DNA from 2 places in the Streptomyces sediminimaris genome. Region 2 is predicted to be linked to the other one. Evidence: riboswitches for the same ligand, from Rfam matches in the RefSeq annotation. Region 2 holds a riboswitch; the other holds the start of a gene.
What was found. A riboswitch is a leader RNA that binds a small molecule or an ion and turns the genes downstream of it on or off. The one in region 2 is predicted to bind cobalamin.
Positions count from the first base shown of each region.

Region 1: another riboswitch for cobalamin. It lies ahead of ACJ9NR_RS12415 (SCO2321 family membrane protein); the one in region 2 lies ahead of nicT (Nickel transporter NicT).

Region 1 is NZ_JBJWOT010000001.1:2,648,824-2,653,026, forward strand. Features, by position in the region: gene ACJ9NR_RS12395 (aldehyde dehydrogenase) at 1-225, opposite strand, end outside; gene ACJ9NR_RS12400 (Strvi_7410 family MBL fold metallo-hydrolase) at 385-1,449, shown strand; partial or broken gene ACJ9NR_RS12405 (nuclear transport factor 2 family protein) at 1,491-1,937, shown strand; gene ACJ9NR_RS12410 (RidA family protein) at 2,010-2,345, shown strand; cobalamin riboswitch at 2,376-2,505, shown strand; gene ACJ9NR_RS12415 (SCO2321 family membrane protein) at 2,626-3,858, shown strand; gene ACJ9NR_RS12420 (SCO2322 family protein) at 3,864-4,203, shown strand, end outside.
Region 2 is NZ_JBJWOT010000001.1:8,259,818-8,264,020, forward strand. Features, by position in the region: gene efeB (iron uptake transporter deferrochelatase/peroxidase subunit) at 1-1,181, shown strand, start outside; gene ACJ9NR_RS37650 (ArsR/SmtB family transcription factor) at 1,452-1,811, opposite strand; cobalamin riboswitch at 1,890-2,099, shown strand; gene nicT (Nickel transporter NicT) at 2,128-3,228, shown strand; gene ACJ9NR_RS37660 (hypothetical protein) at 3,422-4,203, shown strand, end outside.

The DNA.
Region 1 (4,203 bases), 5.6 Mb from region 2:
GACGACCTCGATCCGCTCCCGCAGCGGCAGCCGCGGCCAGGGCCCCTCGTCGAAGGCGCGGCGCGCGGCCCGGACCGCCCGGTCCACGTCCGCGGCCGAGGCGTGCGGCACCCGCCCGATGACCTCCTCGGTGTGCGGCGAGATCACCTCGATGACGTCCTCGCCGAGGGGGTCGGTCAACTCCCCGCCGATGAACAGCTGTCCGTGTTCCACGAGCTCGGTCATGGCCGAATGCCTCCCCGGAGCTGACTCTGACGGTGCATCAGATACCGGAACTGATACCAGTTCCCCTCGGAGGAGTCCACAGGGCGGCGAAAGGTGACCCAGGCTCCCATTGGAACTGGTTCTAGTTATAGTGACGGGAACGCGGCGACAGGGGAACCCATGGCACAGGTCACCGACCACGGCGGAGGCGTACGGTCCGTCCGGGTACCCATCCCGGACAACCCCCTCGGGCACACGCTCGTGTACGTCGTCGACACCGACCGCGGCCCGGTCCTGGTCGACACCGGATGGGACGACCCGGCCTCCTGGGAGACCCTCGCGGACGGAATGGCCGCCTGCGGCACGTCCGTCGGCGAGATCCACGGCGTGGTGATCACCCACCACCACCCCGACCACCACGGCCTGTCCGGCAGGGTCCGCGAGGCGTCCGGCGCCTGGATCGCCATGCACGCCGCGGACACCGCGATCGTGCGGCGCACCCGCGGCACCCGGCCCGGCCGCTGGTTCTCCTACATGGCCGCAAAGCTCACCGCCGCCGGCGCCCCCGAGGAGCACGTCGCGCCCCTGCGCGACGCCGCCCCCCGCACCACCCTTCCGGGCTTCTCCCCCGCCCTGCCCGACCGCGAGATCGTCCCCGGCGAACTCCTCGACCTCCCGGGCAGGCGCCTGCGCGCGATCTGGACGCCGGGCCACACCCCCGGCCACGTCTGCCTGCACCTGGAGGAGGAGCATCCGGCTCGACTGCCCGGCCACGGACGGCTGTTCTCCGGCGACCACCTGCTTCCCGGGATCACCCCCCACATCGGCCTCTACGAGGACCCCGACGACGACGGGGGCGCCCCCGTGCGAGCGAAGCCGAGCGTGGGTAACGTCACCGACCCCCTCGGCGACTACCTCGACTCCCTCGAACGCGTCGGCCGGCTCGCCCCCTCGGAGGTGCTCCCCGCCCACCAGCACGTCTTCTCCGACGCGGCGGCCCGGGTACGGGAGTTGCTCGCACACCACGAGGACCGGCTCACCGGCCTGCACGCCCTGCTGGCCGAACCGCTCACCCCCTGGCAGCTGGCCGAGCGCATGGAGTGGAACCGGCCCTGGAGCCAGATCCCGTACGGATCGCGGAACATCGCGGTCTCGGAGGCCGAGGCACACCTGCGGCGCCTGGTGAAGCTGGGCCGGGCGGAAGCGGTGGCGGGGAGCGATCCGGTGGCGTACGCGGCGGTGTGATCCACTCGCCGCACGGGAGCGCGCACTGATACCCCATGACCATGGACCCTTTGCACCGGCTTCTCGCCGAACGCGCCTGCGAACACCTGATCCTCGACTTCGTCCACCGCCTCGACCTGGGCGAACCCGCCTCGGTTGCCGAGCTGTTCACCGTGGACGGGGTGTGGGAGTGGCCGCCGCCGGGTGACGGGCGCCGGTCCGTGGGACGGGCGGCGCTGCGGGAGTACTTCGGCGCGCGGCCCGCTGACCGGCTCTCGCGCCGGATCATGTCCAACATCCGGGTCACGGTGACGTCCGAGGACACCGCCGAGGCCACCTCCTGCTTCACGACGTACCGCGTCGACGGCTGGTCGGGCGGCATGGTGCCGGCCGGCCCGCCGACCCAGGTGGGCCACTACGAGGACGTCCTGCGCCGCGTCGACGGCCGGTGGCTGCTCGCCTCCCGGACCCTGCGCCTGCCCTTCGGCGGCCCCACCCCGCGCGAGGGGCGCGGCGTCCTCGACGCCGTCCGCACCGACCGCGCCCCCTTCATCCCCTTCCCCGACGGCACCCTGCCGCCGCTGTCCCAGGGCGTGCGCAGCGGCCCGTTGCTGTTCACCTCCGGACAGGGCCCGCTGGACCCGGCGACCGGCGACATGCCGGCCGGCTTCACCGCGCAGGCGCGGCAGGTGCTCGCCAACGTCGAGGCCGTCGTCGCGGCGGCGGGCGGGGACCGCCGCTCGATCGCCCGCTGCACCTGCTATCTGGCCGACCGGTCCGCTTTCGGTGACTTCAACCGCGTCTACGCGGACTTCTTCGCGGACTGCACACCGCTTCCGGCGCGGACGACGGTGGTGGTGCGGCCGGTGCGCGAGGGGGTGCTGGTGGAGGTGGACGCCGTGGCCGTGCTGGGGTGACGGGGCCCACCCCCGGCCGCCGCCGGGGCCGTTCCTACGGCCCGGTACAGTAGCCGGGTCGTCATCACACCCGTACGGGGGGAAGCCGGTGCAATTCCGGCGCTGACCCGCAACCGTGAACCGTCCGCCGAGGGCGGTCAGCCGGACTGCCCCGTACGGTCGTGACCGGCTCACGTGTGCCGGCAGTCCGCCGGCGCACGGCACCGTCGAGGCATACGGAGCCGAGCCGCCCGGGGTGTCCCGTGCTGCCCGCTCCCGCAGGGAGAGGCACCCGCCGATCATGAACGTCGTCCGCCGCAGCGCAGCTGCCCTGGCAGCCATAGCCGTGATCGGCGCCGCCGCGCCGGCCGTCGCCGCGTCCCCTTCGCCGTCGCCGTCGGCCGCGCTGCCCGACGGCCTCTACGGCACCACCGACCCGAAGTACGACGGCGTCTGGCGCCAGTCGCTGGCGCTGCTCGCGCAGGACGCGGTGGGCGTGCGGCCGGCGCCGAAGGCCGTGGACTGGCTGGTGGGGCAGCAGTGCGCGAACGGGGCGTTCGCGCCGTTCCGCGCGGACGCCGCCCACGCCTGCGACGCCAAGGCGATGGTCGACACCAACAGCACGGCCGCCGCCGTCCAGGCCCTCGCGGCGCTCGGCGGCCACGGCGCCACCACCGGCAAGGCGGTCGCCTGGCTGAGGACCGCGCAGAACGAGGACGGCGGCTGGGGCTACGCGCCGGGCGGTCCGAGCGACGCCAACTCCACCGCCGTCGTCATCGGCGCGCTCGCCGCCGCGGGCGAGCAGCCCGCGCGGGTCACCAAGGGCGGCAAGTCCCCCTACGACGCCCTGCTGACGTTCGCCCTGCCCTGCGGCGGCCAGGACGCGGGCGCCTTCGCCTTCCAGCCGGACAAGAAGGGCGGGCTCGCCGCCAACGCGGACGCGACCGCCGCGGCCGTGGTGGGCGCGCTCGGCAAGGGGCTGACCGGGGCGGCCGTCAAGCCGTCCGGCACCGCCACGGCGTGCCGGGACGCCCACGATCCCGGGCAGGCGGCGCGCAACGGCGCCGCGTACCTCACCAGGGCCCTGGCGAAGGACCACCACCTGACCACGGCGCTGCCCGGCGCCAAGCCCCAGCCCGACTACGGCAACACCGCCGACGCCGTCCTCGCCCTCGCGACCGCCGGCCAGGGCGACCGGGCGGCCGGCGCCGTGCGCTGGCTGGAGGCGAACGCCGGGCCGTGGGCGAAGCAGGCCGGACCGGCCGCGTACGCGGAACTGATCCTCGCCGCCCGGGCGTACGGGGCCGACGTGCACGACTTCGGCGGGCGGGACCTGGTGCGGCTGCTGAACGCGACGGGTCCGCAGCCGGCCTCCTCCGCCGCCCCGGCCGCGTCCTCCGGCAGGAAGGCGGCCTCGGCCTCCGACTCCGACTCCGGCTTCCGATTCACCGTCTGGTGGGTCCTCGGCGGGCTCCTCCTCGTCGCCATCGGCGCCGGCGCCGGCTTCCTGTTCTGCCGCCGCGGCAAGAGGTGACGGCCGTGATCCGCCGCTGCGCCGTCCTGTTCACCGCGTTGCTGCTGGCACTGGCCGCCAGCGGTCAGGCCCACGCCACCGGTTACCGCTACTGGTCCTTCTGGGACCACGCCGCCGGGCACTGGACCTACGCCACCCAGGGCCCCGCCACCGCCCGCCCCTCGGACGGCGACGTCCAGGGCTTCCGCTTCTCGGTCAGCGAGGACTCGGGCGACGCGTCGAAGCCGCGCGGGACGACGTCGTTCCGGGAGATCTGCGCGCGGACCCCGGCCCGGGAGGGCGAGAAGCGCGTGGCGCTCGTCCTCGACTTCGGCACGGCGGCGGACGCCCCGTCCGGTGAGACGC
Region 2 (4,203 bases):
TCCTGGCAGGCGGCGGCCTCGCGCTCGCCGAGAGCGCCGGCGGCACCGCCGAGGCCGCCACGCGGACGGACAACGCCGCCAAGGTCCCCTTCCACGGTGTCCACCAGGCCGGCATCCTCACCCCCGCCCCCGCGGCCGCGTGCTTCGTCTCCTTCGACGTCATCGCCGAGGACCGCGAGGAACTGGCGGAGCTGCTGAAGACGATCACCCGCCGGGCCCGTTTCCTCACCTCCGGTGGCACCCCGACCGACCTCGGCGTCGGCGCCCCGCCCTCCGACAACGGCATCCTCGGCCCGGTCGTCCCCGCCGACGGCCTCACCGTCACGGTCGGGGTGGGCGCCTCCCTGTTCGACGACCGCTACGGCCTCGCCAAGGCCCGGCCCCGACGCCTGACGGCGATGCGGACCTTCCCCAACGACCATCTCGACGCGGCCGAGTGCCACGGCGACCTGTCCCTGCAGATCTGCGCCCACCGCCGGGACACCGTCCTGCACGCCCTGCGCGACATCGCCCGCCACACGCGCGGCGCCATGCAGATCAAGTGGCGCATCGACGGCTTCCAGAACGCCCCGCGGCCCACCGGTGCCCCGCGCAACCTGCTCGGTTTCAAGGACGGCATCGCCAACCCGGACGTCACCTCGACCCGCGAGACCAACCGCCTGATCTGGGTCGGCGACGGCGACGGCGAGCCCGCCTGGGCCACCGGCGGCAGCTACCAGGTGATCCGCGTCATCCGCATGCTGGTGGAGTTCTGGGACCGGGTCTCGCTCACCGAGCAGGAGAAGATGTTCGGCCGCCGCAAGGACACCGGCGCTCCGCTCGACGGCGCCAAGGAGACCGACACCCCCCACTACGCCAAGGACCCGCACGGCACGGTGATCCCGCTGGACTCCCACATCCGGATGGCGAACCCGCGCACCGCCGCCACCGACAACTCCCGCATCCTGCGCCGCGGCTACAACTACGACCGCGGCGTCGACGCCGTCGGCGACCTCGACATGGGCCTGGTCTTCTGCTGCTACCAGCAGGACGTGGTACGGCAGTTCGAAGCCGTCCAGACCCGGCTGATCGACGAGCCCCTCGTCGACTACATCTCGCCCACCGGCGGCGGCTACTTCTTCGCCCTGCCCGGGGTACGCGACAACAGGGACTGGTTCGGCCGCGCACTGCTCGCGACCTGAGTCCACCCACCCGGCCCACCGCCGAGTGCCGAGCGCTCACGCGCCCCCGTCCCGGGGGTCGGCCTCCGCAGTGCTCCGCCGGGGCCGGCCCCGGCGGAGCACTGCGGCACCGGAGTCTCGCGCGAGACCGCCAGGACGTACGGGCAGGACGTACGAAGCCTGCGTGCCTCGCCGTCGCCACGCGGCTCCATCTGAGCCGGTGCACAAGGGGAGGGCCGAGGCCCTGCGAGGCGGCTCATGGCCGCGGGTCGGCCGGAAGGCCGTCGCCGCTCAACCGCTCCCGCTGACGCAGTGCTTGAGCAGGGCGGCGGTGATCGGGTCGATGATCCGGTAGCGCACCACCCGCCCGTCCTTCTCGCCCGCAACGACACCGGCGGCGCGCAGCAGCCGCAGGGCCTGGGAAACGGCGGGGTCGTTCATTCCGGTCGCGATGGCCAGGTCCGAGACAGCGAGCGGACCCGTCTGGCGCAGGGCCATCAGCAGGGCGAGGCGTCCGGGGTCGGAGAGCAGGGAGAACCGTTCGGCCCAGGCGCGGACGTGGCCGGGCTCGCCGATGGCGGCGACGGCGTCGCAGACCCGGTGGCCGTCGATGGCGCGGCGGTCTGCGCGTTCGGCGGGGACGAGATGCATGGGGACATCCTCGCAGGTGGCGGTGTGATCTTGGATACCTGCGCAGCCATGCAGGTATGCAGGCGTGCGGAGACACCCGTACGGTGGGCGGGCCGTGGTGTTCGGGAAGACCGGTGACAGCCCTTCGTGGTTCGGGGGGTTCAGGCCGGAGCGGCCCTCGCCACTGTGATCGGGGAGTTTGCGTCCCAGTTGTGCACGGTCACTGTCCGCCTCGGGGCGGACGGGAAGGCCGGGACGAGAACGCGCGCACCCGTAAGCCAGGAGACCGGCCACGGCACTTCACGAAGTGATCCACGAGGTGCTGGAGCGTGACCGCATGACCCTGCCCAACGGGCCCGACGTGCCCACTGTCTTCCGCTGGCGGCGCGAGGACACCGTCCGTACCGCCGGACTTCTGGCCGTGATCGCCGCCCTGCACGTGCTGGCGTTCGGCATCCTGTTCCTGCTCGTCGTGCCGGGCCACTACGAGGTCGGCTCCAAGGCGTTCGGGATCGGCCTCGGGGTGACCGCGTACACGCTCGGCATGCGGCACGCGTTCGACGCCGATCACATCGCCGCGATCGACAACACCACCCGCAAGCTGATGGCCGACGGCAAGCGGCCGGTGTCGGTCGGGTTCTGGTTCGCGCTCGGTCACTCCAGCGTGGTGGTGGTCCTGGCCGCCCTGGTGGCGGGAGGCGCGCAGCTCGCCGGCGCACTGCTGAACCACGACTCCCGCACCCACCAGACGCTCGGTGTCGTCGGCGCGACCGTCTCCGGGACCTTCCTCTACCTCATCGCCGCGCTCAACCTGGTGGCCCTCGCCGGCATCCTGCGGGTCTTCCGCGCGATGCGTTCCGGCACGTACGACGAGGCGGCTCTCGAACAGCACCTGGACTCGCGGGGGTTCATGAACCGCGTCCTGGGCCGCTTCACCACGTCGATCACCCGCCCCGGGCAGATGTTCCCACTGGGCTTCCTGTTCGGTGTCGGCTTCGACACCGCCACCGAGGTCACCCTGATGGTGATGGCGGGCAGCGGTGCCGCGGCGGGGCTGCCGTGGTACGCGATCGTGTGCCTGCCGCTGTTGTTCGCCGCGGGGATGAGCCTGTTCGACACCCTGGACGGGACGTTCATGAACTTCGCCTACCAGTGGGCGTTCTCCAACCCGGTGCGCAAGGTGTTCTACAACCTCGCCATCACCGGTCTGTCCATCGCGGTCGCCTTCCTGATCGGCACCGTCGAGCTGGTCGGGGTGCTGCACGAGAAGCTCGGTCTGCGCGACGCGGTGACCGGCTGGATCGCGGGCCTGGACCTGGACAACGTCGGTTACCTCATCGTGGGTCTGTTCGTCATCGTGTGGGCGGCGGCGCTGGCCTACTGGCGGCTGGCCAAGGTGGAACAGAGGTGGGCGGCCCGCCTGGCCGAGGGCGGCTGACACCCGCTCCGTCCGGGCGCCTGCTGCACGCGCGGGCGGGGAGGGGACCGCGGCCGCCGCACGGCCGGATCCGCCAACAGGGCGGGTCCTGCTGCCGGTTCGGCGGTGCTGGAGAGATTCCAGGGCGGAACCCGTCCGTCAACTGACGGACGCTCGGGCGCAACCTTCCGGTGTTCTGGCGTGTCCACGTAGTGTGCTGACGATATGCAGAACATGGCGGACAGCGGCGGCCGCCGCTGTCGCGACCGCCGCTCTGGCGGTCGCGACCCCGGCCGCGCACGCCGCCGGAACGACGCTCGTCCTGGACGCCCAGGAGAACTACTACCTCCCCACCGAGGGTGAGGGCCCGAACCTGGGCCTCGCGATCACCGCCTCGGGCGGGGACGCCCATGACGTCTCGGTCGCGGTCGACGCGTCGTCCCTCGCCGGGAAGGCGACGATGGAGGTCACGGGGGACTGCGTGAGCACCGGCACCCTGAAGGTGAGGTGCGACGTGGGCCCGCTGTCGGGCAAGGAGTCGATCGACCCGTTCTTCCTGAAGCCCACCGCGGCCGCCAAGGCGGGCGACACCGGTGCCATCACCTACACCGCCACCGCCTCCGACGCGCCGACCGTGACCAAGAAGACGGACGTCCTGGTCGGCGGCCCGAAGCTCGTCACCCGGCCCTACCCGGCGCTGAAGGGCATCGCGCCCGGCGCCGTCTTCGAGCGCACCCCGGCCTTCGCCAACACCGGCACCGCCCCCGCCGACAAGGGCGTCATGCTGCTGGTGCAGGACTCCGACGGCGTCTCCCTCGCCCGCGACCACTCCAACTGCCACTACTCGGACCGGCCCGACCTCGGCGCCTGGTGCCGGTTCGACACCCCGGTCGCGCCCGGCGCGGCCTACAAGACGGACGCGCCGCTGCGCTACACCGCCTCCAAGGACACGATGTACGGCTACGACAGCTACGTCGTGTGGCCGGTCGGCGGCAC